DNA from 3 places in the Rouxiella badensis genome. Region 2 is predicted to be linked to each of the others. Evidence: predicted binding sites of a transcription regulator. Region 2 holds the regulator's gene; each other region holds the start of a gene.
The links. Region 2 encodes ArgR, which controls arginine synthesis, uptake and breakdown. Its sites were predicted from a motif close to ANTGAATAAAAATACANT; they were not measured.
Positions count from the first base shown of each region.

Region 1: argC (N-acetyl-gamma-glutamyl-phosphate reductase) is a predicted target of ArgR. The motif match lies at 1,626-1,643, and genes of this name have one in related genera.
Region 3: argF (ornithine carbamoyltransferase) is a predicted target of ArgR. The motif match lies at 8,780-8,797, and genes of this name have one in related genera.

Region 1 is NZ_CP114062.1:3,925,035-3,935,896, forward strand. It holds gene argB (acetylglutamate kinase) at 1-315, opposite strand, end outside; gene argC (N-acetyl-gamma-glutamyl-phosphate reductase) at 481-1,485, opposite strand; gene argE (acetylornithine deacetylase) at 1,690-2,841, shown strand; gene ppc (phosphoenolpyruvate carboxylase) at 3,159-5,804, shown strand; gene metF (methylenetetrahydrofolate reductase) at 5,906-6,814, opposite strand; gene O1V65_RS18110 (bifunctional aspartate kinase/homoserine dehydrogenase II) at 7,034-9,469, opposite strand; gene metB (cystathionine gamma-synthase) at 9,473-10,633, opposite strand.
Region 2 is NZ_CP114062.1:4,505,605-4,516,466, reverse strand. It holds gene cgtA (Obg family GTPase CgtA) at 1-410, opposite strand, end outside; partial or broken gene O1V65_RS20895 (EamA family transporter) at 407-689, opposite strand; gene rpmA (50S ribosomal protein L27) at 786-1,043, opposite strand; gene rplU (50S ribosomal protein L21) at 1,062-1,373, opposite strand; gene ispB (octaprenyl diphosphate synthase) at 1,633-2,604, shown strand; gene O1V65_RS20875 (DNA-binding protein) at 2,663-3,046, opposite strand; gene O1V65_RS20870 (DNA-binding protein) at 3,200-3,565, opposite strand; gene O1V65_RS20865 (helix-turn-helix domain-containing protein) at 4,214-4,507, shown strand; gene mdh (malate dehydrogenase) at 4,716-5,654, opposite strand; gene argR (transcriptional regulator ArgR) at 6,123-6,593, shown strand; gene yhcN (peroxide/acid stress response protein YhcN) at 7,209-7,472, shown strand; gene mpl (UDP-N-acetylmuramate:L-alanyl-gamma-D-glutamyl-meso-diaminopimelate ligase) at 7,588-8,967, opposite strand; gene fbp (class 1 fructose-bisphosphatase) at 9,136-10,140, shown strand; gene ppa (inorganic diphosphatase) at 10,313-10,843, shown strand.
Region 3 is NZ_CP114062.1:3,556,354-3,567,215, reverse strand. It holds gene O1V65_RS16390 (proteasome-type protease) at 1-81, opposite strand, end outside; gene O1V65_RS16385 (transglutaminase family protein) at 150-944, opposite strand; gene O1V65_RS16380 (alpha-E domain-containing protein) at 941-1,867, opposite strand; gene O1V65_RS16375 (circularly permuted type 2 ATP-grasp protein) at 1,861-3,297, opposite strand; gene ridA (2-iminobutanoate/2-iminopropanoate deaminase) at 3,631-4,017, opposite strand; gene pyrI (aspartate carbamoyltransferase regulatory subunit) at 4,117-4,581, opposite strand; gene pyrB (aspartate carbamoyltransferase) at 4,592-5,527, opposite strand; gene O1V65_RS16355 (alpha-amylase family glycosyl hydrolase) at 5,754-7,574, opposite strand; gene argF (ornithine carbamoyltransferase) at 7,749-8,756, opposite strand; gene rraB (ribonuclease E inhibitor RraB) at 8,917-9,384, shown strand; gene O1V65_RS16340 (GNAT family N-acetyltransferase) at 9,526-10,041, opposite strand; gene O1V65_RS16335 (valine--tRNA ligase) at 10,189-10,862, opposite strand, start outside.

The sequences.
Region 1 (10,862 bases), 580 kb from region 2:
GTCGGCCAGAGACAGGCCCACGGCGTTAATGTCATTTTTAACCGCCCAGGACAGCAGCGTTTTGTTGGCGCTACCGGCCAGTGCACCGGTGATGATGTCAATCTGGTCCGCCGGCGTCACGCGCAGACCGGACTTCTTGACCACCGGCAGGTTGAGACGCTTCATCAGGTCATCGACCAGATAACCGCCGCCGTGGACTATCACCAGCGGGCGTTGATATTCCTGACGGTAGGCAACCAACGCGGAGAACAGGCGCTCCAGTGCTTCTTCGTTGTCCAGTAACACGCCGCCTAACTTGATGATCAATGGATTCATATTCACGCCCCGTTCTCCCTGTACATTTGAGGATGCTGCCTGGTTGGGAGTTAATTGTTCTTTAATTTACCATCCATGAGGCGATCAAGAAACGCTCAAAAGAAGGTGTTTTATAAAATTAACAATCCGTTAGCCAACTAACGAATTGTTATTCAGTTCAATCACTTAAACCAGTGACGTCGTTTCCGGGAAACCGAAGCGCAGGTTCAGACACTGAACCGCCTGCGCCGATGCCCCTTTCAGCAGGTTATCTTCTGCCGCAACAATAATGACGTGCTCACCCTGAACGGCGTAGCCAATATCGCAGAACGGCAGACCCACCACGCTCTTCAGCGCCGGCATGCCTTTATCGTATAGACGCACCAGCGGTTTGTTGGCATAGGCACTCTGGAATGCCTCGGCAACCTGTTCAGCGCTCACGCCTGGCTTCAGGCGGCAGGTCACGGTGGCCAGAATACCGCGTGGGAAGCTGCCCAGATGCGGGGTGAAGATGACCGGCGTCCCCAGATGGGTAGAGATTTCCGGGTGATGACGGTGATTGAATACGCCGTATGCGTGCAGACTGACCTCGCAGAAGCTGGTCCCCAGGCTAGCTTTACGCCCTGCCCCGCTCACGCCGCTGGTCGCGTTGATAACCGGCCACTGATCCTGATTAAGCAGGTCTTTTTCTAACAGGGGTTTGATAGCCAGCTGGGCCGCCGTCGGGTAGCAACCCGGTACGGCAATCAGCTGCGCTTCTTTCAGCTTGTCTGCCTGCCACTCGGCCAAACCGTAAACAGCCTTGTCGAGCCAGTCCTGATGTTGATGCTCAAAACCGTAGAACTGAGTATAAAACGCCGGGTCTTTAACGCGGAAGGCACCCGAGAGGTCGAACACGATACAACCGGCCGCCAGGAACTGTGGTGCCAGGTCGTGGCTGACTTCATGTGCCGTGGCTAAAAAAACAACGTCAACGCCCTTCGCGGCTTCTGCGACGTTTTCCAAAGGTAAAACAGGCAGATCGACGATGCCTTTCAGCTGCGGGTGCAGGTCGGACAGTAACTTTCCTGCATCTGCACTTTGCGCTGAAACCGTTAAACCGGTTATGTTCATATGTGGGTGACGATTTAGGTAGAGCGCGAGTTCCGCTCCCGCATAACCGGTGGCACCAACAATCAGCGTATTCAACATGGGCTCAGTTCACCTTCTTTTAAAAAATAGAGGGCTCACTGCGTTTTTTACGCCAGAAGCCCGCGAAATTCAGCCTGTTCGACCCTTTTACATTCACACCAAAACCTGCGTGTTTTTGGGGTTTCCTTACGAACCGGCTTAATGTATTTTTATTCACATAAAATGCATGAATATTTATATTACCCTAACCAAAGGCTGTCAACAGTGAAGATGAAATTACCTCCTTTTATTGAGCTATACCGCGAGTTAATCGCCACGCCTTCGATCAGTGCCACCGACAGCGCATTGGATCAGAGCAATGAAACCCTAATCAACTTGCTGGCGGGCTGGTTCAGCGATTTGGGCTTCAAGGTCGAGATTCAGCCGGTACCTAATACGCGCAATAAATTCAACATGCTGGCCAGCATTGGTGAAGGTGCTGGCGGCCTGCTGTTGGCGGGTCATACCGATACCGTACCTTTCGATGATGGACGCTGGACGCGCGACCCCTTCACCCTAACCGAGCACGAAAACAGGCTCTACGGACTGGGCACCGCTGACATGAAAGGCTTTTTCGCGTTTATCGTCGATGCATTACGTGATATCGATACCGAGAAGCTCAGCAAGCCGCTGTACATTCTGGCGACCGCAGATGAAGAAACGACGATGGCCGGTGCCAGCTACTTCGCTAAAACCTCGTCCATCCGTCCAGACTGCGCCATCATCGGTGAGCCAACCTCGCTAAAACCGGTGCGCGCACACAAAGGCCACATCTCTAACGCCATTCGTATCACCGGCCAGTCGGGCCACTCGAGCGACCCTTCACGTGGCATTAATGCGATTGAGCTAATGCATGACTCCATCACCCATCTGATGGAACTGCGTAAGACGCTGCAAACGCGCTACAACCACAGCGGCTTTGCGATTCCTTATCCGACCATGAACTTTGGCCACATCAACGGCGGTGATGCGGCAAACCGCATCTGTGCCTGCTGTGAACTGCACATGGATATTCGCCCGCTGCCGGGCCTGACGCTGTCGGATTTAGACGAATTGCTTAACGAAACGCTTGAGCCTGTCAGCAGTCGCTGGCCGGGCCGTCTGACCATTGAAGCGCTGCATCCACCGATTCCGGGCTATGAATGTCCGCCGGATCACCGCCTGGTGCAGGTGGTCGAGAAGCTGCTGGGAACCGAAACTGAAATCGTTAACTACTGCACCGAGGCGCCGTTTATTCAGGAACTGTGCCCGACGCTGGTTCTCGGTCCTGGCTCAATCGATCAGGCCCACCAGCCTGATGAATATATCGATACCGCCTTCATCAAACCGACGCGCGAACTGATAACTCAAGTGGTTCATCACTTCTGTCATCACTAATTCAGCTAAACTCGTTTTAGTATTGTTAAAAATATGTAACAAAAAAAGGGGCGTCGAAAGGTGCCCTTTGATATTGTACAAAACGGCCAATTAGCCAGACTAATAACCTACCGGCTGTAATTAAATTTCAGTCTGATTACTCGATTCAGCGATTTTCTAATAAGGAAATTGGGGTTTTTGCGGTAACTTCCTACAGTACTAAATTTGGACGACTGATTATTGCCATGAAGGCGGGATAGACAGAGGCAAATGCGCCTTACGGGTGAAAGTTATTTACAAGACATAAGAAATCAAACAAGAAACGGGTCAGAGGTAATATGAACGAACAATATTCCGCAATGCGAAGTAATGTCAGCACGCTGGGCAAACTGCTTGGAGAGACCATCAAAGACACGCTGGGAGAGCAGGTCCTTGATCGCGTAGAGAAAATCCGCAAACTCTCTAAATCCTCTCGTGCAGGTAATGAGGCCGACCGTCAGGAACTGCTGACCACGCTGCAAAATTTATCCAACGACGAATTACTTCCGGTTGCCCGTGCATTCAGTCAGTTCCTTAACCTGACCAACGTTGCCGAGCAATACCACAGCATTTCTCCGCACGGCGAGGCAGCCAGCAACCCTGAAGCGTTGGCCCAGCTGATTGACCGTCTGAAGTCGAAGAATCTGTCCGACCAGCAGCTGCGCGACGCCGTTGAAGAGCTTTCGATCGAGCTGGTGTTAACCGCGCACCCAACCGAAATTGCTCGTCGTACCCTGATCCACAAGCTTGTTGAAATCAACAACTGCCTGAAACAACTCGACCATAACGATCTGGCCGACTATGAGCGTAAGCAGATTATGCGCCGCCTGCGCCAGCTGATTGCCCAGTCATGGCACACGGACGAAATCCGCAAGATTCGCCCAACGCCGGTCGACGAAGCCAAGTGGGGCTTTGCGGTGGTTGAAAACAGCCTCTGGGAAGGCGTTCCGGCCTTCCTGCGTGAGTTCAACGAACAGCTTGAAACCTCACTTGACTACAAAATGCCGGTCGAAGCCGTGCCGGTACGCTTTACCTCCTGGATGGGCGGCGACCGCGACGGCAACCCGAACGTCACTGCTGCCATTACGCGCCACGTGCTCCAGCTGAGCCGCTGGAAGGCAACGGACCTGTTCCTGCGCGATATCCACGTACTGATTTCCGAGCTGTCGATGACCGAAGCAACGCCTGAGCTGCGTGAGCTGGCCGGTGGTGAAGACGTCGTCGAGCCATATCGCACCATTATGAAAGATATTCGCACTCAGCTGCTGTCGACCCAGGCTTATCTGGAAGCCCGCTTGAAAGGCGAATCCCTGCCGCGTCCTAAAGACCTGCTGGTAAACAACGACCAGCTGTGGGCGCCGCTGTATGCCTGCTATCAGTCACTGCAAGCCTGCAACATGGGCATCATTGCCAACGGTCAGTTGCTCGATACCCTGCGCCGCGTGCGCTGCTTCGGCGTGCCGCTGGTGCGTATCGACATCCGTCAGGAAAGCACCCGCCATACCGAGGCCATTGCCGAGATAACCCGTTTCCTGGGACTGGGCGATTATGAGAGCTGGTCCGAGAGCGATAAACAGGCGTTCCTGATCCGCGAACTGAACTCACCGCGTCCGCTGGTGCCACGCAAGTGGACGCCAAGCCCTGAAACCAAAGAAGTGCTGGATACCTGTCAGGTTGCGGCCGAAGCGCCAGAAGGCTCGATTGCGGCCTACGTCATTTCGATGGCGCGTACCCCGTCCGACGTGCTGGCGGTTCACCTGCTGCTCAAAGAAGCGGGTTGCCCGTTTGCGATGCCGGTTGCGCCGCTGTTCGAAACCCTTGACGATCTGAACAATGCAGACTCCGTCATGACGCAACTGCTGAGCATTGACTGGTATCGCGGCTTTATTCAGGGCAAACAGATGGTGATGATTGGCTACTCTGACTCGGCGAAAGACGCAGGAGTTATGGCAGCCTCATGGGCGCAGTATCGTGCGCAGGATGCGTTAATCAAAACCTGCGAGAAAGCGGGCGTGCTGCTGACGCTGTTCCATGGTCGCGGCGGTTCGATTGGTCGCGGGGGTGCGCCGGCTCACGCGGCGCTGCTGTCGCAGCCTCCGGGCAGCCTTAAAGGCGGCCTGCGCGTCACCGAACAGGGTGAGATGATCCGCTTCAAATATGGCCTGCCGGAAGTGACCATCAGCAGCCTCGCGCTCTACACCGGCGCTATTCTCGAAGCCAACCTGCTGCCGCCACCTGAGCCTAAAAAGGCCTGGGTCGAGGTGATGGACCAGCTGTCCGAGGTTTCCTGCAACATGTATCGCGGCTACGTGCGCGAGAATAAAGACTTCGTGCCTTACTTCCGTTCGGCGACCCCAGAGCAGGAGCTGGCCAAGCTGCCGCTCGGCTCTCGCCCTGCCAAACGTAAGGCCAGCGGCGGCGTCGAAAGCCTGCGCGCCATCCCGTGGATCTTCGCCTGGACGCAGAACCGCCTGATGCTGCCTGCGTGGCTGGGTGCGGGTGCGGGTTTACAGGCGGTGGTTGATGCAGGTAAACGTGACGTACTCGAGTCGATGTGCCGTGACTGGCCGTTCTTCTCGACGCGTATTGGTATGCTGGAAATGGTATTTGCCAAGGCCGATTTGTGGCTGGCGGAGTACTACGATCAGCGTCTGGTAAGCAAAGATCTGTGGCCGCTGGGCCAGAAACTGCGCGAGCAGCTGAGTAACGATATCAAGGTTGTGCTGGCTATCTCCAACGACGATCACCTGATGGCTGATCTGCCGTGGATTGCCGAGTCTATCGCGCTGCGTAACGTCTACACCGACCCGCTGAACGTACTTCAGGCAGAGCTGCTGCATCGCTCGCGCGAGCTTGAGGCACAAGGTGAACTGGATGCCCGCGTCGAGCAGGCGCTGATGGTGACTATCGCAGGCGTTGCCGCAGGCATGCGTAATACCGGCTAAAAGCCATTATCTTTAAAACGGTAGCGGCGTTGGGGGTAATTGAACAGATTCCCGGAAGCGTACACAAGTCAGTGACCGGGATGAAAAAGCAGCCAACGACGCTACTGCGCTAAAGATGCCGGCACGCCTGGGCGAACGCCTAGCGTGTGGCAAATGGCATAGCTCATTTCGGCACGGTTCAGCGTATAAAAGTGAAAGTCCTTCACCCCTTCACGGCTGAGAATCTTCACCATGTCCATCGCAATATTGGCACCGACCATTTTGCGCGTTTCAGCGTCGTCATCCAGTCCGGCAAACATGTTGGTCATCCAGTTTGGCACACGCACGTTGGTCATAGTGGCAAAGCGTTGCAGCTGTCTGAAGTTAGAGACCGGCAGAATGCCCGGCACAATCTCAACGTCAATCCCGGCTGATACGCAGCGGTCACGGAAACGCAGATAGCTTTCTACGTCGAAGAAGAATTGGGTAATCGCGCTGTTAGCACCGGCATCGATTTTACGCTTCAGGTTAATCAGGTCAGCCTGTGCGCTCTTCGCTTCTGGATGCACTTCCGGATAAGCCGCAACGGAAATATCAAAATCACCGACGTCTTTGAGCAGGTGCACCAGGTCGGTCGCATACATCTCTGGCTTGCCGCTGTTTGGCGGTAAATCACCGCGCAGCGCTACGATGTGACGGATACCGCTGTTCCAGTAGTCCTGTGCGATTTGACGCAGCTCGGCAGGCGATGCATCGATACAGGTCAGATGCGGCGCCGCTTCAAGACCAGTACGCTCCTTAATGCCTTTAATGATGCTGTGCGTCCGGTCGCGCTCGCCTGAGTTAGCCCCGTAAGTCACAGAAACGAATTTCGGCTTGAGGCTGCTGAGACGGTCAATAGAGCTCCACAACGTGTCTTCCATTTCGCGGGTTCGCGGCGGGAAGAATTCGAAAGAGACGTTAATTTGACCCTGTAATTCGGCCAGATTCTGGTTTAACGCTTCGCGCTGGTTGGCGTGGAAAAAGCTCATGCTGTCTCTACCTCTTCATCACATCGTTTTACTTATCGGCGCCGCCTGATAAGCGTCTAGACGTCTAAACGTATAGATAGAAAATGCGGGTTTTTGGTCAAATAGTCAACTCAAAAATAGTTTCGGGCAATGATTAATCTTCACTCAAATTGAGAGAATTTCAAGTTCGCGAGGGAGATGAAGAATCCCCCTGCAGCAGAGTTGTGCAGGGGGATGAAATTAAAGCAGTTGGGTCAAGCGGTTAAGATCAGACTGGATGGCACCGGCCGTAACATCGCGCCCGGCACCGGGTCCGCGAATGACCAACGGGTTATCACGATACCAGCGGCTTTCGATAGCAAAAACGTTGTCGCAGGGCAGCAGAGAAGCCAACGGATGGTCCTCACGCACGGCTTCGACGCCAACACGCGCTTTGCCATTGGCATCAAATCGCGCGACATAACGCAGCACCAGCCCCATCTCTCTGGCCGCTTCAAGGCGTTGCAACATTTGCTCGTTTAGCGCTTCGCCACCTTCAAAGAACTGATCGACGGAGCCAGTCGCACAGTCTTCCGGTACCAGTGATTCAACGCGAACCTGATTAGGCTCAATGTCATAACCGGCTTCACGCGCCAGGATAACCAGCTTGCGCATCACGTCCTGACCCGACAGGTCAACGCGCGGATCGGGCTCGGTAAGTCCTTGCTGCCAGGCCAAATCCACCAACTCGGTAAACGGCTGCGTGCCGTCAAACTGCAGGAATAGCCATGACAGGGTGCCGGAGAAGATGCCGCTGATGGCCAAAATACTGTCGCCGCTGTCGCGCAGGTCACGCACCGTGTGGTTGATAGGTAAACCTGCGCCCACGGTGGCGTTATAGAGCCAGTGACTGCCGGTCTTGGCGAACGCATCGCGTATCTGGCGATACTTGTCGCTGCATGATGCGCCGGCGAGTTTGTTGGCACCAATGACGTGAATACCATAGCTGGCGAAATCAAGATACTGGTCCGCCAGCTCAGCGCTGGCCGTTACGTCAAGCACCACTAAATCATCGTAAGGATGGGCACGCATCCACAGGAACAGCGACTCCTCGTCGTGCTCACGCGCTTCATCGTCGAAGAAGGCTAATGCACGGCTGGCGTCCAGCCCGTCATAGCTTAGCAGGCTGCGCTTGCTGTCGACCACGCCGGCCAGCACAAACTCAAAGCCGCTGCGTGCGGAGATATTTTTCTGCTCACGGGCAAACAGCTCGAGCCAGCGCGAGCCGATATTCCCTTTGCCGAACAGCATCAGCCCAATGCGTTTCTCGGCGTGGAACAGCGTATTGTGCAGACCCTGAATCAGATGCTCGGTCGGCCCGACGCGCAGTACGGCCACCAGGCTGATACCGTCCTCCGCCTGCCAGACAAACTCGACCGGCTGGTCTTTCAGTTCCTGATAAAAACGGTGGCTGTGCAACGGATTTTTGCACACGCCTGCGCCAACCAATGCCACCATTGCAAGCCCTTCACGCAGCACCAGCCGACCCGGCAGTGCAGCCTCTTCCAGGACGGCGAGCGCGCTGTTGACCACTTCAGAGGTATAGCAGAGCTGAAGCAGATTACGGTCGGCGTGAACGCCGGTCGCGAGCGGCTTCACCTGCGCACGGTTGAGCACCAGCTCGACGTCCTTTTGCACCAGCGCAAAATCATGGCTCGGCGCTACGGCAACCTCAATCAGGCAGATATCGTCGTGGCTGGTAACAATCTTGGCGCCGGTCCCGGACGCCAGCACGCGTTCGATGCGCGTGGAGCCCTGTTCCGGCTGATAGCTGCAGCGCAGCTGTAAATCGATATCGCTACCCGAGACCGGCTGCAGCGTGCGGGTATGCAGCACCGGGGCGGCCAGACGCGCCAGCTCGCTGGCCTCGTCGAGGCGCAGCAAGGGCAGCAAACAGGCATCTTTCACCTTGCGCGGGTCAGCGCTGTAAACACCGGCGACATCGCTCCAGATGGTGACTCGGCTTACGCCCGCCAGCGCGCCAATCTGCGTGGCAGAATAGTCGCTGCCGTTGCGGCCAAGCAGCACGGTTTCACCCGCATCATTGCGCGAGATGAACCCGGTCACGACCAGATATTGATGCGGATGCTGCGCCAGAAGCTGTTGCAGCAATGGATAAGAACGGCCTTCATCTACCTGCGGCTGTGCAGCACGTTCGGCACGCAGGAAATCGCGGGCATCGAGCCAGGCAGAAGGAATGTCCTTTTTGGCAAGCAGCGCAGACATCAGGCGTGCGGACCACACCTCGCCATGCCCCACCACCTCGGCGTAAACTGCATCGGTGATTTTGCCGTCGAGCAGCACGGCCAAGCGTTCAAGGTCGTGAATAAAGGTCGCAATCAGCGGTTCAGCCATTTCCGGTGGCAGCAGTGCGGTAATCAACTCACTCTGATATCGACGCAGCGCCTGCTGCACCTGATGAGCCGAAATCCGGTCATTCTGGCTGAGTTTCAGCCAGTTAATCAGCTGGTTCGTCGTGCTGCCTGCGGCAGAGACCACCATGATATCGCCAGGATTACCGTATTCGGCCATAATGCCCGCTACGCGCAGATAACACTTTGCGTCGGCCAGACTGCTACCGCCAAATTTATGTAACTGCCGACTTCCTGCCGGCGCTGCAACCGCTATTGCACTCATTACTTACCTCTTTGCGACCGACTGGAAAGCCTGTTCCAGGTCGGCAATTAAGTCTTCGCTATCTTCAAGACCGACAGAAACGCGGAGCAGACTGTCGGAAATCCCGGCGGCTTTACGCGCTTCCGGTGCCATGCCAGCGTGGGTCATGGTGGCGGTATGTGAAATCAGACTCTCAACCCCGCCCAATGATTCGGCCAGCGTGAAAAGTTTTAACTCAGACAGGAAGTGACGCAAACTTGCCTCATCACCTGCAAACTCGAAGCTTACCATCGCCCCAAAACCACTTTGTTGACGTCGTGCAATCTCGTGGCCCTGATTCTCTGGCAGAGAAGGATGATACAGCTTTTTCACTAACGATTGTTTCTGTAAATAAGCAACAATTGCCAGTGCATTTTCCTGCTGCTGCTTCACGCGAACGCCGACGGTACGCAGGCCACGCAGCAGAAGATAGCTGTCAAATGCCGCGCCGGTGACGCCGATGTTGTTCCCCCACCAGGCCAGCTCGGTCGCATGCTCGGCGGTTTTGGAAATCACCGTACCTGCAACCACGTCAGAATGGCCGTTGAGGTATTTAGTACAGGAATGCACGACCAAGTCAGCACCCAGCTTCAGAGGCTGTTGCAGGACCGGACTCAGGAAGGTGTTATCCACCACCGTCAGCGCGCCTGCCGCATGCGCAGCGTCGCAAATCGCCTTGATGTCCACCACGCGCAGCAGTGGATTGCTCGGCGTTTCAATCAGGACCAGCTTAGGCTTCTGCTCCAGCGCAGCCTGCAATGCCTCTGGGTCACCCTGGTCGACAAACAGGACGCGATAGGCACCCCGCTTGCTCAGGCTATCAAACAGGCGATAGCTGCCGCCGTAGCAGTCGTGCGGAGCAACAAGCAAATCTCCCGGCTTAAGAAACACCGTACACACCAGATGAATAGCAGACATCCCGCTGCTGGTCAGCACGGCACCCGCGCCCCCTTCAAGACTCGCCAATGCGCGCTGCACCACGTCACGCGTAGGATTACCGCGACGGGAATAGTCGTGGGCGCGTGGCTGATTGAAATCTTCGAAATTATACGTGCTGGAAAGGGTAATAGGAGGAACAACACATCCATACTGCTGGTCAATGTTGAGTCCACTGCTAACCGCGATTGTGCCTTGCTTGAGCGTCATAGTTGTTGCTCCCTGACGGGATAAATAGAGGATGAGGGTGTAAAGATTAATCGTTAGCGGGATAGACGTCAATACATCTGGACATCTAAACTTCTTTGCGTATAGATTGAGCAATGTGATAATACCCGCTAAAATTATAGCGGTATGCCTTGATTTGCGGACGCAAAGCGGTGTCCTGGCCCAGTAAAGCACGAACCTGCATCCGCTGACAAAGTGAACAGCGTCAGGC
Region 2 (10,862 bases):
GAGCGGTTTACGGACGATTTGAAGCGGGTATTGCCCAAACCGTGCCAGCCGCCTTTCGCAACGAGCTGAACCTGACCGTGGCGGGTCATGTCTGCCAGAACTTCGCCGGTGCCCTGATCCAGAGCGCGAGTCCCGACAGGAACTTTGACGGTAATGTCTTTACCGCGCTTACCGGTACAGTCACGGCTTTGGCCGTTTTCACCACGTTCGGCGCGGAAAGATTTTACGAAACGGTAATCGATCAGCGTGTTAAGGTTTTCGTCGGCTATCAAATACACGTCGCCGCCGTCACCGCCGTCACCGCCGTCAGGGCCACCACGAGGAATATATTTTTCGCGGCGGAAGCTAACGCAACCGTTGCCGCCATCGCCTGCTACGACCAGGATCGTCGCTTCATCTACAAACTTCATTTGAACTGTCTCCGTAAATCATTCACCCGGATGCTGCAATCAGCCGCCAGGTCTTGTTCTGTTCTTGGTTGCCATTACGATGGCCAATTGCAGAAAATATCGCCCCTGCAACGACCACAAAGGCACCGAAATAACCCGTCAGGTTAAGCACTGCAGAACAGAAGACAGGCTACTTGCCAGCATAAAAAATGTCTCAGGCTTCGCCAAAGGAAGCAGTGCGATAGCACATAAAGTGTACAGCAAAAAGAGAAGCCGCGTTGATGCCAGCCCTCTTAACATTCATTTTTTTCTTGCCGGTCTTGGCCAACAGAATGTAAAAAGCCCCGCAACTAATTGCGGGGCTTACATCACTTTCAAGGACAAGAGAAAGGTAAATTATTCAGCTTCGATGCTGATGAATTTACGGTTGTTCTTGCCTTTAACTTCGAACTTGACTTTACCGTCAGTCAAAGCAAACAGAGTGTGGTCTTTACCGCAACCCACGTTGATACCAGCGTGGAATTTGGTGCCGCGCTGACGAACGATGATGCTGCCTGCCAGTACTGCTTCTCCGCCAAAGCGTTTTACGCCCAGACGTTTAGCTTCTGAATCGCGACCGTTGCGGGTGGAACCGCCAGCCTTCTTGTGTGCCATTGTTCCGCTCTCCTAAACTTAAGCGCTAATGCCGGTGATTTTAACATCAGTGAACCACTGACGGTGGCCCTGCTGCTTACGGTAGTGCTTACGACGACGAAACTTAACGATCTTAATTTTCTCGCCACGACCGTGAGCAACAACTTCTGCCTTGATCACACCGCCAGCAATTAAAGGCAAGCCGATGTTGATTTCTTCACCGTTAGCGATCATCAGAACTTGGTCAAACTCAATTGTTTCACCAGTTGCGATGTCCAGCTTTTCCAAGCGAACAGTTTGACCTTCGCTTACTCGGTGTTGTTTACCACCACTTTGGAAAACCGCGTACATATAAAACTCCGCTTTCCGCGCACTCAACTTTGTATAGTTCAGAGGGCGCTATAAATATTCACAATAGGGCGCGAATTCTACGCAAAAACTCAGCATATGACAAGAGCACATTCACCAGAAAAGAAGAAAAAAAGCGCAGTTCACTTGAACGCGTTTATCTCACTCATTTTTCAAGTACAATCTCTGCTACAGTTTGCATCATGTGCCAATGTGAGCCCGTTCTCATTGCGGTGAAGAGAAATAAAGCCGAAAAATCACAATGAACCTAGAACAGATTACCGACCTCACCGAACAGGATATGGCTGCAGTTAATGCGGCAATTCTCGAACAGTTGAACTCTGATGTTTCGCTCATCAATCAACTAGGATATTACATCATTAGCGGTGGTGGTAAACGAATTCGCCCGATGATTGCCGTTCTTGCAGCTCGCGCCCTTGAGTATCAGGGCGACAAGCACGTCACCGTCGCTGCGTTGATAGAGTTTATCCACACGGCGACCCTGCTGCATGACGATGTGGTTGACGAATCGAATATGCGCCGCGGTAAAGCAACCGCCAATGCGGCCTTTGGCAACGCAGCAAGCGTTCTGGTGGGTGACTTTATCTATACCCGTGCGTTCCAGATGATGACCGACCTGGAATCACTTCCGGTGCTGGCGTTGATGTCTAAAGCAGTAAACGTCATCGCAGAAGGTGAAGTGCTGCAGTTGATGAACTGCAACGACCCGGACATTACTGAAGAGAGCTACATGCAGGTTATCTACAGTAAAACGGCGCGTCTTTTCGAGGCAGCGGCACAGGCATCAGCGATGCTTGCCGGCGGTAATGAGGCACAGGTTAGTGCCTTGCAGGACTACGGTCGTTACCTCGGCACTGCGTTCCAGCTGATTGACGATCTGCTGGACTACGACGCTGACGGAGAAACGCTGGGCAAAAACACTGGCGATGACCTTAACGAAGGCAAACCGACCCTTCCACTTCTGCACGCGATGAAAAACGGCAGTCCGGAACAGTCAAGCATGATACGCCTGGCTATCGAAGAAGGTAACGGCAGGCATTTGCTGGAGCCGGTTCTGCAAGCCATGCATCAATGGGGTTCCCTGGTATATACCCGCCAACGTGCAGAGGAAGAAGCAGACAAGGCTATCGCCGCGCTGCAAATATTGCCTGAGTCGCCTTATCGTCTCGCGCTAGAGGGTCTTGCCCATCTGGCCGTGAAACGCGATTTCTAACTGAATCTTTTTTAAGCAACATCTGGCTGGCAGGGTCCCTCCCTATGGGGTGCCTTGCCTATTCACACTGTCCCTCATTGACGCTCTTTTCTCTGGCTGGCCCTAAACGACTAATTATCGCCATCATCCCCTCGCGTACAATGAACGAAATAATCTGTTCACGTTCCGAATCTTTGAGCTGTTTATAACTCTCAATCCATATCAACAGGGGGTCATGATAGGAAGCACAAAGATATTCAGCGGATTTTTCCTGAATGATTAATGCGGGTTTCATCATTTTCGGTAGACTATTGATATGATATTCCACCGCCCTTCCCTGAACACCCACGCGACGGCGTTTTTCCCATTCTTGCCGTCTGGCCATTCCATGGATACCCTGCGTTGAAGTCGGCAGACCATTTAATCCGACGAGATCCCTTGCTGAAAACCATTCCTTTTTCATGGCGATCCTTTTAATTGTCTTAAGCTCTAGAAGTCACGCAGCCCATGTTTGCGGTCACGCAATCTACAGTTAACACATAAGGTAACTCATTTACATCAACGGTTAATTAGAAATTTAGTTCGTTAAAAATTAATAATTTGAGAAAATATCTATTTAATAAATGGTTTCATCCAATACATTCAGCCTATTTATCATTTCAGTCAAACCTTCCCGAACAATAAAGGTTATAACCTGCCTTCTCTCTATTTCATCTAGTTGCTTATAACTTTCAATCCAAATAACCAGCGGATCCTGATAATGAGAATAAAGATACTGTGCCGACTGTTCTTTTAGCACTAAATTTGAAATTGTTTTAACCGGGAGACTGTCTACATGATATTCAACGCCTCTTCCCTGGACACCAAACCGCCGACGTCGAACCCAGCTTTGCCGTCTTGCCATACTGTGGACTCCCTGAGTAGATGAAGGAAGTCCAGTAAAACCAATTAGTTCCTTCGCTGAAAACCACTCTTGATTCATAAACTTTCTCTCTTGTTATCTCATCTATTTACGTAATGCAAATTATAATCTCCACATCGAGATAATAACTCATATTTCAGGGTAATAGGCTAGCACCTGCATTTACATAGAACGTTTAACTTATACCACTACACAATACGCCTATGCATCACGAAATTAAAACCTGGCGCAGCATAATCGTGATGAAATATTTTTATTGAGAATAATAAAATTAAATGAGTCATTTAACTCTCTAAGGTAAGTTGAGCTTAATATCTAATAAATAATCCTTACAAAAACCATTACTTTCATCATGATATAATTTAAAAAAGCATTTCAGATAAACTTTTTTAGGAAACATGAAATCAAACCACTCATTTAATATTACTTCACGTTTCTAAAAAAACCTCGCCCCTTAAAGGTAATTGGCTTCTAATAACATGACGATTTGCGATAAAATATAACCATTACAGATAGTTGAGACAGGCAATGAAATTGCATTGCGGCTTTAAATAACAGGTACAACTAATGATTAAAAATAATCATTAATTTTTAGAAAGTAATTTGAAGTCATCTCGGAAATTTGCTCTTATATGTTTCTCAATGCAAAGGTTAATAATCGATTGACTTAAACGATCACGTGCCAGCTCATAATACAAGGGAGCAATTATGCTTTTACGGAAAGAAGATTGGCATCACGCGGATATTATCGCGTCGCTGCATAAGCAACGCACCACTCTGGCAGCTTTATCACGCTCTGCCGGATTAAGTTCTTCAACGTTGGCAAACGCGTTATCGCGACCGTGGCCAAAAGGAGAGTGGATAATCGCTAATGCCTTGCAGCTACATCCTTCAGAGATATGGCCAAGTCGCTATTTCGACCCAAAAACCGATGAATTAATAGAAAGAAAAATGCGCAAACACACTCAGCAGATGCCTAAGCCTGACCTCGCGGGGGATTAACGTATATTGTCCTAACAAGACAGCCGCTGAAGATTAAACAATAAAACCGCCGGAGGGATCCCCGGCAGGTTTTAAAATATTAATAGGATAGGCAGGTAATATTATTCTCGTAAATAACTTATGGTAAATCACGGCATCAAACTTATTAATCAATGCGTTATTATTCCGTGTTTGATGAGAGCATTTTTCAGACACGGTTTCAAAATGATCACTTGTTGACGAACTGCTCCCCAAGTTCGATATCTTTATGCAGTACGGAAAGCATGGCATCAAGCGCCTGCTTTTCGAATGCGCTTAAATGACCGATCTCCTTAAATTCTGCAATACCATTTTTGCCCAGCAATACCGGCTGTGCAAAGAAGCGCGCATATTCACCGTTCCCCTCGACATAAGAGCATTCAACCACGCCGGATTTTCCCTGGAGAGCATTAACCAGTGAAAGTCCTAAACGCGCGGCCGCCTGTCCCATGGAAAGCGTAGCTGAGCCGCCACCCGCTTTAGCTTCGACGACTTCGGTGCCTGCGTCCTGAATATGCCGGGTCAAGCTTTCGACCTCACTGTCCGAGAAACTGACGCCGGGGATTTGGGAAAGCAAAGGCAGAATAGTGACGCCAGAATGGCCACCAATCACCGAGACCTCAACCTCTTCTGGTGACTTGCCCTTCAACTCTGCGACAAAGGTATTTGCCCGCAGCGTATCAAGGGTGGTCACACCAAACAGTTTGTTCTTGTCGTACACACCTGCTTTTTTGAGTACTTCCGCGGCAATCGCAACCGTACTATTCACCGGATTGGTGATAATACCGATGCAAGCACTTGGACAGGTGGTGGCAATTTGCTGTACCAGGTTTCGAACAATACCCGCGTTTACATTAAAGAGATCCGAACGATCCATACCGGGCTTACGCGCTACCCCGGCCGAAATCAGCACCACCTCCGCACCTTCGAGCGCAGGGCGTGCGTCTTCGCCGCTAAATCCTTTAATTTTTACTGCCGTTGGGATATGGCTGAGATCGACCGCCACGCCCGGCGTAACGGGTGCGATATCATACAGAGAGAGTTCAGAGCCTGACGGCAATTGCGTTTTGAGTAGTAGAGCGAGGGCCTGACCGATACCGCCTGCGGCACCAAGGACTGCAACTTTCATCCTATACTCCTTTTTAAATGACGTTAAAAAACACCGCGCATTCATTTACTTAATAACCTTAGTAAACACCTGTATTAAAAACAAACAACCTATTTAGAGATTGCGACGTAGCGCAGAAATTAAATTGTTAAATCATTTTGGTTTATTGAGGTGTTTTGTTTTCTTATCATTGAGATAAAAAAGTTCAGGAATAAAAAATAAAGCGGGGGCATCATGCGAGGATAAAAATTAATAAACAACTATGCGGTTTAATTATCAAAAAAAAATTAATTTTATCCATATTATTTTAAAGTTTAAAAATTAAAAAATTCATAGATTCGGCATATCCATTTCTTGTATTGGGCAGATGGATGAGCTTTATCCCTAAATTTTAACTGTTTCTTCATTATTTGAGGGGAGTTTTATTGCATAAAAATGCAAAATTATGCATAATCAACGAAACTAACATCGTGATGCTATGGGTGCAAAATGCGTAATCCTGCCAAACAGGAAGATTTAATCAAAGCTTTCAAGGCCCTCTTGAAGGAAGAGAAGTTCAGCTCTCAGGGTGAAATCGTTCTCGCACTACAGGATGATGGCTTCGAAAACATCAATCAATCCAAAGTCTCTCGCATGTTGACCAAGTTTGGCGCGGTCAGAACGCGTAATGCCAAGATGGAAATGGTCTATTGTCTGCCAGCAGAGATTGGTGTGCCAACCACCACCAGTCCACTGAAAAACCTGGTGCTGGATATCGACTATAACGACGCTGTGGTAGTAATTCGCACCAGCCCGGGTGCCGCTCAGCTCATCGCTCGCCTGCTTGACTCACTCGGCAAATCCGAAGGTATTCTCGGTACTATCGCCGGTGACGACACCATCTTTATAACACCCGCGCGCAAGTTTACCGTTAAACAGCTTCACGACGCTATTCTCAGCCTGTTTGAGCAAGAGCTTTAACCCGTTTCTGGTCAGCAGACGTAGCGCTGCTGACCCGCCTATCACCAAACACTTCCCTATTCACTTCAACTTTATATACATTTTGTGCGCCCCAATGCACCCTCGCCAGCACGATCCCCTGATAAATACCGCACAGATAGCTCATTTATACTAATTCATTGATTTGTAAAATCTTTAACAAGAAATGAACAATAAACCATCATTTTTTATTCTTTTCGGTTATTAAAAATTCAGTAACGCGGCTTATTGCTCAATAAAATACTATTAGCAAACTATTAATTTTTGCCGTTATTAGACGTATAATTATTTTCGTGATGAGAATCACAGTTCGTGAGTAGATCGCCCAAGGTTATTGGCGTTTGGCGTTCTCTGAAAAACACGAATTCCGTAAGACGAGATTTGAATATCAATTCAAATGCCGCCGATAAACCGGATTTATCGCTGCAAAAACTGATGCATTTTGTTCGCAAACTTTGTTAGCACGGAACGCGCGACGATGTTAATGCATAATGTCCTTTTCAGTCCTGATGAATCCATTAATTAATCTGCGCTCAGCCTGCACACAGCCATTGTCTGCACGCGAAAGGATGCGCAAAGGTAATTGAGGAAATTATCATGAAAATCATTACTGCTATCGCCGCTCTGGGTTTACTTTCCGCTGTTTCATTCGGTTCTTCTGCTGCACAGTTGGTTAATAATCAACAGGCCGAAAATCTGCAACCTATCGGTACCATCTCCGTAAGCGGTATTGATGGCGTGCCAAGTGATATTCGCCAACAGCTGTCACAGAAAGCAGACAGCGCCGGTGCATCATCTTATCGCGTAATTGAAGCACGCAATGAGGGTAACTATCACGCTACCGCCGAGATCTATAAATAAGAATTTGGATCCTACTCGATCACTGCGTTTTATTGCTTTACCGAACCCTCGTCGTCCTGTCCGACGACACCCTTTTGCCCTCGCTTGCGAGGGCTTTTTTTTAAGGGTCAAAAACTTATTTCTTGCCGCCTTCCTGCGCTTTATGTTCCAGCGCGGCTAACAGTTTGCCGTGGATCCCACCGAAACCGCCGTTGCTCATCACCAGAATGTGATCGCCCGGCTGTGCGGTTTTGGCAATCATCTCAACCAGCGCGTCAACGTCAGCATGCCAATGCGCAGGCTGAACGCAGCGCTCAGCAACTTCTGCGACCTGCCAAGGAATATTGTGCGGCTGCAGCAGGAAGACTTCATCGGCACGTCCCAGTGAAGGCGCCAGCTCATTTTTACTCATTCCCATCTTCATGGTGTTGGAGCGCGGCTCCAGCACGGCAAGAATGCGCGCGGTGCCGCCGACTTTGCTGCGCAGGGCAGCCAGCGTGGCGAGGATGGCCGTAGGATGATGCGCGAAATCGTCATAGACAGTCACACCGTGGGCTTCACCGCGCAGCTCCAGGCGGCGACGCGCGTTGATGAAGCTGCCTAATGCCTTGCAGGCGTCGGCTGGCGTAACGCCCACGTGGCGCGCCGCGGCAATCGCCATCAGGGCATTATGCATATTGTGCTCACCCACCAGCGACCACGACACTTCACCGGCCACTTCTCCGTTGAGGTAAACCTGGAACTTGCTGGCATCCGGCGTGGTTTTCTTCGCATTCCAGGTGCAGCCTTCGCCAGTGTGCTCCTGCTCGCTCCAGCAGCCCATCGCCATCACCTGCTTCAGCGGAGTGTCATGTTCAGGCAGAATAATTTTCCCCTGTCCCGGCACCAGTCGCACCAGATGGTGGAACTGTTTCTGAATCGCTTTCAGGTCGTCAAAGATGTCAGCATGGTCAAATTCGAGATTGTTAAGCACCAGCGTGCGTGGGCTGTAATGCACGAATTTAGAACGCTTGTCGAAGAACGCACAGTCGTATTCGTCGGCTTCAAGCACGATGAACGGGCTATTACCTAGACGTGCAGAAACGTCAAAGTTTCCTGGTACGCCACCAATCACAAAGCCCGGCTCATAGCCGCAGGCTTCCAGAATCCAGGTAACCATGCCCGATGTGGTGGTCTTGCCGTGGGTACCGGCAACGGCAATCACCCAGCGCCCTGGCAGCACGTGATCATGCAGCCACTGTGGGCCAGAAACGTAGGGAATACCCTGCTCCAGAACCGCCTCAACGCAGGGATTGCCACGCGTCATGGCATTACCGATAACCACCAGATCGGGCTTGGGATCCAGCTGAGTCGGAGAGTAGCCCTGAATCAGCTCAATTCCCTGACTTTCCAATAACGTACTCATCGGCGGATAGACATTATCGTCCGATCCAGTCACCTGATGTCCCTGTGCGCGGGCCAGCATAGCCAGTCCGCCCATAAACGTGCCGCAAATCCCAAGAATATGAATGCGCATAAATTTTCCATTATTGCTCTTAAGTCAGTGGCTATTCTAACGCTCAGATTCCTCCAGAAGAAATGGATTTGCCTATGATCCGTCCATATATTTGGGCTAAACTGCATTCGCTTCTGTAAAAGATTTTTTATAAATCCGTTACTCATCCTAGGATTCAGGGAACGTATCATGAAAACGTTAGGCGAATTTATTGTTGAAAAGCAGCAAGATTTTCCACATGCCACAGGCGAGCTTACTGCGCTGCTCTCGGCAATTAAACTTGGTGCTAAGATTATTCATAGGGATATCAACAAGGCAGGTCTGGTAGACATTCTCGGTACCAGCGGCGTTGAAAACGTTCAGGGCGAAGTTCAGATGAAACTTGACCTGTACGCGAACGAAAAGCTTAAGGCAGCCATGAAGGCGCGCGGCGAGATTGCCGGTATTGCGTCGGAAGAAGAAGACGAAATTGTTATCTTCGAAGGCGAACGCGCCAATAATGCCAAATATGTCATTCTGATGGACCCACTCGATGGCTCATCAAACATCGACGTTAACGTGTCTGTCGGCACCATTTTCTCGATTTATCGCCGTACTTCTCCTCTAGGTCAGCCGGTTACCGAAGCAGATTTCCTGCAACCGGGCAGCCAGCAGGTTGCTGCAGGTTATGTGGTTTATGGTTCTTCAACCATGCTGGTTTACACCACGGGTGCAGGCGTTCATGCTTTTACCTATGACCCTTCTCTGGGCGTATTCTGCCTCTCTCACGAGAAAGTCATGTTCCCGCAAAAGGGCTACATGTACTCCATTAATGAAGGCAACTACATCAAATTCCCACGTGGTGTGAAAAAGTACATCAAGTACTGTCAGGAGCAGGACGAAGCGTCCGGTCGCCCTTACACTTCACGTTACATCGGCTCACTGGCGGCAGACTTCCACCGCAACCTGCTGAAAGGCGGCATTTACATTTATCCAAGCACCGCGAGTCACCCTCAGGGCAAGCTGCGTCTGCTGTATGAGTGTAACCCTATGGCCTTCCTCGCGGAGCAGGCAGGCGGCAAAGCCAGCGACGGTAAAGGCCGTATTCTGGATATCGTTCCGACCAAACTGCACGAACGCGCACCGTTCTTCGTTGGCAACAGCGATATGGTCGAAGACGCCGAACGTTTTATCAAACAGTTCCCTGACGAATAAAAACCCCTACAGGGCTGTTTGCTAACTTACTTTTAGTACCCAAATTCTGGGGTGGCATCGCGCCACCCCGCTTCATTTTAGGAAAAAACGGTCCAGGAAAAGGCAGGAATTCCTGTCGGAGTTGGCTATAATGTCCGGCATTCCATTTCTGGTTCAATAAAGGAAACCAACAATGAGCTTAATTAATGTACCGGCTGGCAAAGATATGCCAGAAGATATCTATGTTGTTATCGAAATTCCGGCCAATGCCGACCCAATCAAATATGAAGTAGACAAAGATACCGGTGCACTTTTTGTTGACCGTTTCATGTCAACCGCAATGTTCTACCCGTGCAACTACGGTTACATCAACCATACCCTGTCTCTTGACGGTGACCCGGTTGACGTTCTGGTTCCAACCCCATACCCACTGCAGCCTGGTTCAGTAATCCGCTGCCGTCCGGTTGGCGTTCTGAAAATGACTGACGAATCTGGCGAAGATGCGAAAGTTGTTGCGGTTCCACACACCAAGCTGAGCAAAGAATACGATCACATTAAAGATGTGAACGACCTGCCAGAGCTGCTGCGTGGCCAAATCACCCACTTCTTCGAGCAATACAAAGCGCTGGAGAAAGGCAAATGGGTTAAAGTTGACGGCTGGGATAACGCAGAAGCAGCGAAAGCTGAGATTGTGTCCTCATTCGAGCGTGCTAAAGCGAAATAAGGCCTGCGCCTGTTTTGTT
Region 3 (10,862 bases), 950 kb from region 2:
ATGGTCCACCCCAGCATTGGTTCGCGAGTCCGAAACAAAAACCAGGCCAGAGGACAATCGCATGGCCACACAGTAAGTCATACCAGTTACCTATATTCAGTCAGGGTTGTGATGGATCAACGGCTATTTAGTGAGACTTTGTTCTTAAGTTATTGGGGAACATCGAGTATCTGCACCGCCGCAATAGTGTGCATATCTTCGCAGCCGCCCCCTAACCGAATGCCGCGCACCGGGCAGGCATCAAGATAATCTATACCGATAGCGAGTTTCAAATGTTGATTGGGCTGGCAAGTATTATTGGTCACGTCAAAACTTTGCCAACGCCCGTCGAGCCAGGCCTCTGCCCAGGCGTGGGTCGCCACGTGTTCGCTGTCCTGGCTATAGAGATAGCCGCTGACGTAGCGCGCCGGAATTGCCAGACTGCGACAGCAGGCGAGGAACACGTGGGTATGATCCTGACAGACACCCTGCTGGGCGCTAAACGCCTGCGCGGCGCTGTCTTTCACCGTCGTGGTGCCCGGACTGTAAGGCATCTTGAGCAGCAGTTCACCCATCAGGTTGCACAGGCTTTCATGCTGAGCCTGCGGACGGTAGTAGCGCGAGGCGAAGTCACGAATCGCGCCGTCGGCGTGGGTCAGCGGGCTGGTGCGCAGAAAGACCAGCGGGGAAAGATGGCCGAAGTTATCGTCCTCGGCGTTGTCCTCAATCTCGACCACGCCGTTGGCTTCGATAGTGATCGCCTGATGCGGCTGGTCGAGGGTCAATACGTGCAGCACATTGCCGTAGGCGTCGGTGGTGCGCGTGGCGTATTCAGGCAGGCTAAGCTCCCAAGTCAGGATTTTCTGGTGGCTCGAGTTCTGCGGCGTCAGGCGCAGATACTGGGTGCTGCGTTTGACCTGCTGAGCATAGGTGTAATGCGTCTTATGACTGACGTTAAGTTTCATTGTGCCTCCAGATAGGTATGGTGAATGCTCTCGGCAATCGCATTAGTTTGGCTGAGGAAATCGTTCAACCATTGGCTGAGCCCAATTTCCTGAATTTCGGCGAGCGTTGAGAAGCGCAGTTGGGCATGGAGGGTATGAGCACGACGGCGCGGCAGATTGCCCGCGGTGCCGCCGATGAGTTCGAGCTGTTCGGTGATAACCTCGACGCAGGCCAGCAGCGAGCGCGGCAGTTCGCGGCGCAGGATCAGCAGGTCAGAGATGGTTTCTCTGCTAAGCTGCTGTTTATAAAGGCTATGAAAAGCCTCGCGGGCGCTGACCGCTCGCAGCAGTGTGTCCATCCGATAATATTCACGCACCGGATCCTCGTCGGCGTCGAGCAGCTGGTTTTTCGCTTCGAGCAGGCGTGCGGTACTGTCCGCACGCTCCAGCATGGTACCGAGACGAATAAAATACAGCGCATCGCTGCGCAGCAAGGTGCCAAACATCGCGCCACGAAACAGGTGGGATCGCTCTTTGACCCAGTCAAAGAAGCTGTCCGCACCGGCGGATCCCACGCCCTGACGGCGGATCTGTTTCATCTCGATCCACGAGGCGTTAATGCTTTCCCAGACTTCGGACGACAGGCTGCCGCGCACCGCGTGGGCATTGTTCCAGGCCATCTGCATGCAGCTGAAAATGCTGCTGTGGTTATTACTGTCGAGCGCAAAGAAGTGCAGCAGGTTATTCATGGTGACCTGCTGATAGGTTTCGTTGAACAGCGACTGGGTGCCGGTCAGGAACAGCGGCACCATCAGGTCATGGTTGCTGTCGCGAATCGACATCATCGACAGTTTGTTGGTGACGTCCATCAGGCGAGCAATGTTTTCTGCGCGTTCCAGATAGCGGGCCATCCAATAGAGTTCACTGGCTGTTCTGCTTAGCATGCGTCATCCTCCAAAACCCAGGTATCCTTGGTGCCCCCACCCTGAGACGAATTTACCACCAATGAGCCTTCGGCCAGCGCCACGCGGGTCAGGCCGCCGGGAACCAATCGAATTTCTGCACCGGTAAGCGCAAAGGGACGCAGGTCGATGTGCCGCGGTGCCAGTCCTTCCTCCACGAAGGTCGGGCAGGTCGAGAGTGCCAGCGTATTCTGGGCAATATAGTTGTCCGGTCTGGCCTTGAGCAGCTCACGAAAGGTGGCGATTTCCGCCTGCGTGGCTTTCGGGCCGATCAGCATGCCGTATCCGCCAGCGCCGTGAACCTCTTTAACCACCATGTGTTCCAGATTGGCCAGCACGTAGGAGAGATCTTTTTCTTTACGACACTGCCAGGTTGGCACGTTGTTGAGGATAGGATCCTCAGACAGATAGAAGCGGATCATCTCCGGGACATAAGGATAGATAGACTTGTCGTCGGCGACACCGGTACCGATGGCATTGGCCAGCACCACGCCACCGGCGCGATACACCGACAATAGTCCCGGCACGCCGAGCATCGAGTCGGCGCGGAAGGCCAGAGGATCCAGGAATGCGTCATCGAGGCGGCGATAGATAACGTCAACCTTGCAAGGACCAGCGGTGGTACGCATAAACACGGCACCTTCCTTGACGAACAGATCCACGCTTTCAACCAGCTCGACGCCCATTTGCTGCGCCAGGAAGCTGTGTTCAAAATAGGCGCTGTTGAAACGGCCCGGCGTCAGCACCACGACGGTCGGATCGTTCACCGGCGTGCTTTCACGCAGCGTTTGCAGCAGGTGAGAAGGATAACGGGAAACCGGCGCGATCCGCTGTTCGCTAAACAATTCAGGATAAAGCCGCATCATCATTTTGCGGTTTTCCATCATGTAAGAGACGCCGGACGGGGTGCGCAGGTTGTCTTCGAGCACGTAATACTCGCCGTCACCGCCGCGAACCATGTCAGTTCCTGCAATGTGCGCGTAAGTATTCCGATGTAAATCAACACCCTGCATGCATGGCTGATACTGCTCGTTGGCCAATACCTGTTCGGCAGGCACCAGACCCGCCTTGAGGATCTTCTGGTCGTGGTAGATATCATGCAGGAAGCAGTTCAACGCCTGCACCCGCTGGCGAATGCCTCGGTCGAGCATTTGCCACTCTTTGGCCGGAATAATGCGCGGCACGCTGTCAAAAGGGATCAGGCGTTCTGCGCCGTCATCGTCCCCGTACACGTTAAAGGTAATCCCCACCCGGTGAAACAACAGCGCGGCTTCCTCTTTCTTGCGCTGCACGGCCTGTTGGTCGGCCTGCTGTAACCATTGCCAGTAGGCTTTGTAATGACTGCGGTGTTGCCCTTCAGCCATTAACATCTCATCAAAAAAGGGTGAATCGGAAAGGTCAATATTGATCATCATCACCTCACTGACATTACAGGCTAGGGTTGGTGCACAACTTCCATTTTGGTCAGGCCCTAATCACTGATGGGCCAAAACATTAACGCGGCAAGAATTAATACGCATAAAGTGTGCCAGCGTGCAAAAGCGGCCGAAAATCGTTGAAAAGGAGGGAGTATCGCGCTTTTTTAGTGCGCATCACGGCGCGTTTTAGCTAAAAATGAGCAAAAAAAGTGCACCATTTTTAAGTATGGTCGTTGATGAAGCATTCACAAGTGAATGAAAGAGGAGGGCGAGGACAAAAACAAAAAAGGCCAGCGCGGAGGCTGACCTTTTTAGAAGCAATGAGGCTTAGCGACGAATCGCGATCGCTTCAATCTCGATGTTCACGTCTTTTGGCAGACGCGCAACTTCAACGCAAGAGCGAGCAGGGAAAGGCGCGTTATGTTCGGTGAAGAACGCTTCGTAGGTGGCGTTGACGGTCGCAAAATCGTTAAGATCTTTCACGAAAACGGTAGTTTTCACGATATCGGCCACTTTCAGGCCTGCGGCTTCAACGATAGCCTGCACGTTTTCCAGTGACTGGCGTGCCTGAGACGCGATGTCTTCCGCCACGTTGCCGGTTTTAGGATCGACAGGAATCTGGCCGGAAGTGATGATCATGCTGCCGAGATCGACGCCCTGAACATAAGGACCGATAGCTGCAGGGGCATTTTCTGTACTGATTTCGCGAGACATATGAGTTCCTTGTTGAATTAAAAAGCCGAGTCGTGATGAAAAATCATCAGGACAGTATAAGGAGCGGGGAACAATAAATCATCCCCGATTCTTCGCGGCCTATTCGTTATTCAGGACCACCTGATGCTCGAACTCTTTCTCGCAGTACTTGCACTGCAAATGCACTTCATTGTGACGATTCTTCACCGAAAAACTCGACGCGACCGGCTCGAAGCGACTGATGCAGTTGCCGTTAGGGCAGCGCAGCACGCCTTCGATACGGTCCGGCAGGCTCGGTTGCAGCTTCTTGACTACCACGTAGTCATCGATGCGATTGACCGTCGCGTGCGGCGCGTACACCGCCAGCTGATTGACCTGTGACTCGGTCAAAAAGGTGTTCTCAATTTTGATGATGTCTTTGCGGCCAAGCTCGTTGGACGGCAGATTCAGCCCGATGGTAATACGCTGGTCTGTCTCGGTCAGTTTGAACAGAGACAGCAGCTTGAAACCTATCTGCGCCGGAATATGGTCGATTACGGTGCCACACTTGATGGCTTCTACCTGGAGTTTGTTGTCGTGGGTCATGATGCGCTCCTTATTCGCCTGTCTCTGCGTTGAGTACCAGTGCCAGCAAGGCCTGGCGTGCGTAAATCCCGTTACCGGCCTGCTGGAAGTACCAGGCGTAAGGGGTGCTGTCGACGTCGGTAGTAATTTCATCGATACGCGGCAGCGGGTGCAGTACCTTGAGGTGCGGCTGGGCATCGGCAAGATCGGCAGCGCGCAGGATGAACTGGGCTTTCACGTTGGCGTACTCTGACGGGTCCAGACGCTCTTTCTGTACGCGGGTCATGTACAGAATGTCCAGCTCTGGCACCACCTCGTCGATGCTCTCGTGCAGGCTGTACTCGATGCCTTTCTCTTCCAGCAGGTTGAGGATGTATTCTGGCATCGCCAGTGCGTCCGGCGCGATGAAGTAGAAGCGGTTGCCGTTAAACTTCGCCAGCGCCTGCGCCAGGCTGTGCACCGTACGGCCGTATTTCAGGTCGCCGACCATCGCGATTTTGATATTGTCGAGACGGCCCTGGGTTTCCTGAATGGTAAACAGATCGAGCAGGGTTTGCGTCGGATGCTGGTTGGCACCGTCGCCAGCGTTGAGAATTGGAATACCGTGCGAGAACTCAGTCGCCAGACGCGCCGCGCCCTCCTGCGGGTGACGCATCACAATCGCGTCGACGTAGGTCCCAATCACCGAGATGGTGTCGGCCAGGGTTTCCCCTTTCTTGCCAAGCGAGGTATTGCTGCCGTCGGCAAAGCCGACTACCGATGCGCCGAGGCGATGAATAGAGGTCTCAAACGACAGGCGGGTACGGGTTGAAGCTTCAAAAAAGCAACTGGCAATCACCTTATGTTTCAACAGTTCAGGCTGCGGATTGGCTTTCAGGCTAGCGGCGGTGTCCAGCACTAGCTCCAGCTCTTCGCGGCTGAGATCGTTAATTGAAATAATGTGTTTTTGATACAGCGGATTAGCCATTGTCGCTCTCCTTTACGATGATAGACAAAAAAAAGCCCCTCAATGAGGGGCTTTTTGCGATCGATTAAAAACAGGTAATACCATTGGGAGAGGCAACGGCTGAACGCCGCCGACAGGCACTGGGTTCGGTGAAGCATCGAAGCGCAATGTGGTGTTGATCATGTCATTCTCCCGGCAAATTGTGGCGCATTATACGCGCACATATGCTGCCTGCAAGAGGGTGACTTCACCTTTTTGCTTTCTTTGTTCGGCCGGTGAGCAATCGATTGGCATCAGACCTTTTCAGCGAGATGAAAATCTTTTTACGCCAGCGCCGCAGCCTGCCTAGACGCTCGGGGGCCTTGAGTTTGTGTTCAATCCATACCACCTGCCAAGGCTGGAGGCGCATCTGCCCGCTGAATGGCTCCCCGCTAATCAAGTCTTTGCCCTCAACGGCGAGCTTAAAGGGCTGCGACTGACTGCTGATATTAAAAATGCAGCTGATGCGGTTTTCCGATTTTGGATCGTAACGCTCGAAGGCGAAGAGTTTCTCGCTCAACTCAAAGATTCGCTGACCCGCCTGCGGGGAGAATGCCGGATGGGTGCGGCGTATTTCGATCAATCTTTTCAAGCCGTTGAACACTTCGGATCGTAGCGATCCTTTTTTCTCCAGCTCGGCTTCAACCTCGTCGAGATGCAGCTTCTTACGGTTGATACGGCGACTCAGGCCAGACTGATGCATCCCCTCGAGATCGTTCTCACTGCCGAGCAGGCTGTGAATATAAATCGCCGGAACACCCATAAATGCCAGCAGCAGCGACTGCGCCGCCAGAAATTTTCGCGTCTTGAGCTCGACGCTATCGTCCGCCTCTGTGATGGCGCTGAGATAGTTGATATTCAGCTCATACGGAGAATGCGTGCCGTCGCCGTTGTCTTTATAGGACACGCGGCCCTCCTTGCGCAGCGTTTCCTGGGCGAGATATTTTCGCTCGTCATCATCAAGGAAAGTCTCGGTAGGACGCAGGCCGATGCCGTCGTGGCTGGAAAGGAAGTTGAAATAGGTGGTTTTCGGGTAGTGCGCCTCCGCGTTTAGCCCCTGTGCCCACTGAGTCAGCTTGCGGGTGTCTTCGCGCAGGAAGGCGTGCAGGGTCAGCGGCGGCAGTGCGAACTGGTACACCATGTGCGCCTCGTCGCCTTCACCAAAGTAGCTGATGTTTTCATTATGTGGCACGTTGGTTTCGGTAATGATGCGGGTCCCCGGAATGACCTCATCGAGAATGGTACGCCACAGTTTGATGATGTTATGCGTCTGTGGGCGGTGGATACAGGTGGTGCCCATCTCCTTCCAGATATAGCCGATAGCATCGAGACGGATGGACTGCGCGCCGCTGGCCGCGTACTGCAATATCACGTCGATACTCTCGAGCAGTACCTGCGGATTTTTAAAGTTGATGTCTATCTGGTCTTCACTGAAGGTGGTCCACAGGTAGAGCTCGGTGCCGTCGGCCTTGATAAAAGGTGTCAGCAGTGGCGAAGCGCGCGGACGTACAACGCGGCTGTAGTCGAGCTCTGGGTTGGCTTCGATAAAGTAGTCATGATAGTACGGGTCATCTTTGATGTAGCCTTTCAGCCATTCGCTTGAGCGTGATATGTGGTTGATCACGCAGTCAAACATCATGTTGAAGTTGGCAGAGAGATGATGAATATCACTCCACCCGCCCAGATGTTCATCGATACGGCGATAATCAATCACGCTGAAGCCGTCGTCGGAACTGTAGGGGTACATCGGCAGAATATGAATGTCGGAGATAATATCTTTCAGGTGTTTCTGTGCGAAATGATTCAGCGTAGCGAGCGGCGGTTTATCCGGCTGAGAAATAGTATCGCCATAGGTGATGAGATAGATATTGGTGCCGTCTACCCACTGCGACGACCGGTGTGCACCGTAATTCCATTTCTCACCGAGATGCAGAATTTTTTTAATCAGATCGCCAATGTGTTCTTTGGGATAGACCCTGCTCAGCAAGCTTTCCAGGCGAAGCACGAACTCGGGATTCACAGCACCCATAACAGTTCCCTTTTTTATTCACATGCTAAAAGGTTAGTTGATAAACAGGGTTGCCGAGGGGGAAAGCGGGTTAAAAAGTGCAACATTGCATAAAAAAATGCATAAATAACGCATAGCTGAAAGCCAGCCCGTCGGCACGACCAACGGGCTTACGCGGCATTAAGCAAATCGTGCTTACAGGGTGCCGAGCGTGGCGACCATCACCGCTTTTATGCTGTGCATACGGTTTTCGGCCTGATCGAACACCACGCTATGCGCGGATTCAAACACTTCATCCGAGACTTCCATACCGCCTTTCAGGTCGTACTCTTCGGCCATCTGACGACCGAGCGTCGTTTGACCGTCGTGGAAAGCGGGCAGGCAGTGCAGGAACTTCACGTTAGGGTTGCCGGTCTTGGCAATCATCGCCATGTTAACCTGATAAGGACGCAGCAGGTTGATGCGCTCTTTCCAGGCCTCCTTCGGTTCGCCCATCGACACCCAAACGTCGGTGTAGAGGAAATCTGCCCCCTTGACGCCCGTATCGATGTCTTCGGTCAGAGTGATCGAACCGCCGTTTTGCTCAGCCAGATGTCGGCAACTTTCGACCAGCTCGGCGTCAGGCCAGCAGGCGGAAGGCGCGACGAGACGCAGGTCCAGCCCGCACAGCGCGGCGGCTTCGAGCAGTGAGTTGCCCATATTGTTGCGCGCATCACCGAGATAGGCGAGAGACATTTGCGACAGAGTTTTACCCGGCAGATGCTCTTTCATGGTCAGCAGGTCGGCCAGAAGCTGGGTAGGATGGAACTCATTAGTCAGCCCGTTCCATACCGGCACACCGGCGTGTTCGGCCAATGTTTCAACGATTTCCTGACCGAAACCGCGATACTGGATACCGTCGTACATTCTTCCCAGCACGCGAGCGGTGTCTTTCATCGACTCTTTATGGCCAATCTGGCTGCCGCTTGGGCCGAGGTAAGTAACCTGTGCTCCCTGATCGTATGCGGCAACTTCGAAAGAGCATCGGGTGCGGGTCGAGTCTTTTTCGAAGATGAGCGCAATGTTTTTGCCTTTCAGGTAAGGCTTCTCGCTGCCGTTTTTCTTGGCAGTTTTCAAATCTGCAGAGAGCTTCAGCAGGGTTTCAAGTTCTGAGGGGGTAAAATCCAGCAGCCTAAGAAAATGGCGTTTACTTAACAGACTCATGTGTCTATCTCCGAAACTTATCCAATGAATTAAAATTCAATTTATATGTATGAATATGCAATTACAACCCCCAAGTAAAAACTTTATCGTTTATGTTGGAGGCAAGCCGTCTGCTGTGTGAAAATAGCGTCTAAACGTCATATTGATTGAGGACTGAGGCATGGCAAACCGTGAATTGCTAGACGAACAACGTGAAGAGACCCGCTTAATCATCGAAGAGCTGTTGGAAGACGGCAGCGATCCTGACGCGCTTTACACTATTGAGCATCATTTCTCCTCCGAGAAATTCGAAGTTTTAGAGCGAGCAGCGGTAGAGGCTTTCAAACTGGGCTACGAAGTGACCGATGCTGAAGAGCTAGAAGTTGAAGATGGCTCAACGGTAATGTGCTGCGACGTGATAAGCGAAGTTGCGCTTAACGCCGAGATAATCGACGCACAGGTTGAGCAGCTGGTGGCGCTGGCGGAAGCTAACGGCGTCAACTACGACGGCTGGGGCACTTATTTCGAAGACCCTAACGGCGAAGACGGCGACGAAGAAGAATACGACGAAGAAGATGAAGAAGAAGACGAGGCTGCGCCTAAGTCTAAAAGCATCGTCGATAAAGATGACGACGGCAAACGCCACTAAGTCTTTATATTACTCTGCTGCGCGTCGGTGATACGGCGTTGGAAGCGGGCTCGTCCTGGTTCAGCAGATGAAGAATGAGTCGTTAAGTTCAAATATAAAAAAAGCCGACGATGTCGGCTTTTTTATTGCTTAAACATTGTGTTACAGCGTTTTCAGCATGGTAACTTCGCAGTCTACGTGCCCGGTGCTGCCGAGCGCGCCGTCGATGTGTTCGAAACCCAAGTGTTCATACAACGCAATCGCCTGCGTCAGGCTGGCGGTGGTCTCGAGGTAACAGCGGGTAAAGCCCTGTCCTTTGGCGTGGGCCATGGCCTGAATCGCCAGACGTTTTGCCAGGCCTTTTCCACGCAGGCTGGACATGAAATACATCTTCTGTAGCTCACAAATGTCGTCGTCGGCACCCACTAATGGGGCAACACCGCCGCCACCGGCTATCTCACCGTTGAGTTCAACCACCCAGTAGGCGTGGCGTGGCCGACTGTACATTTCACACAGCACGTCGAGATTGGGATCGGCAACCGTATAGCCTTTATCGGCTGTCAGGCCAAATTCGGCCGAAACGGTGCGAATGACGCGTGCAATATCGGCATTGTCATCACAGGTAATGCGGCGCACCACGACATCTTGCTCTGTTGAATTAATCACTGCTGTCGTCATAGATTCTTTGTCTAATGAAAGTTAGATGAGGTATCGCTTCGCTTTTCTTTTGCATTTAATACCGCGAGCGGGCGTTTTTTGCAATGCGAAAAAAAACGGCGGAGCTTTCACTCCACCGTTTTCTCGTCATTACCTTAGCGGCCAGAATTACAGCGCGGCGATGGTGGCCTGCTGTTCCTGAATCTTCACCTTGGCTTCGGCACAGGCCTGCAGTCTCTCGCGCTCTTTCGCGACAACCGCTTCCGGGGCACGCGCCACGAAGCCTTCGTTTGAAAGCTTGGCTTCGATACGCTCAACCTCTGCGTCCAGCTTGGCAATCTCTTTGCACAGACGTTCCAGCTCGGCTTCTTTATCTACCAGACCGGCCATTGGGATCAGCAGCTCTGCGCCCTCAACCAGCTTGGTGACAGAAACCGGACCTTTGTCGCCGGCAGGCAGCACGGTGATGGACTCCAGACGCGCCAGTGATTTGATGAAGCTCAGGTTCTGCTCCACGCGACGCTGTGCATCGGCGCTTGCGCCACGCAGCAGCAGTTCGAGTGGTTTACCCGGAGCAATATTCATCTCTGCACGCACGTTACGAATAGCGACGATCGCCTGCTTGATCCACTCGAGGTCGACCAGCGCGCTTTCATCGGCTTTATCCGCCGAGTACTCTGGGAAAGGCTGCAGCATGATGGTGTCTGCGGTAATGCCTTTCAGCGGTTTCACGCTCTGCCAGATGGTTTCAGTGATGAATGGAATGATCGGATGTGCAAGGCGCAGCAGACCTTCCAGGACCTCGACCAGCGTGTGACGGGTGCCGCGAAGCTGTGCTTCGG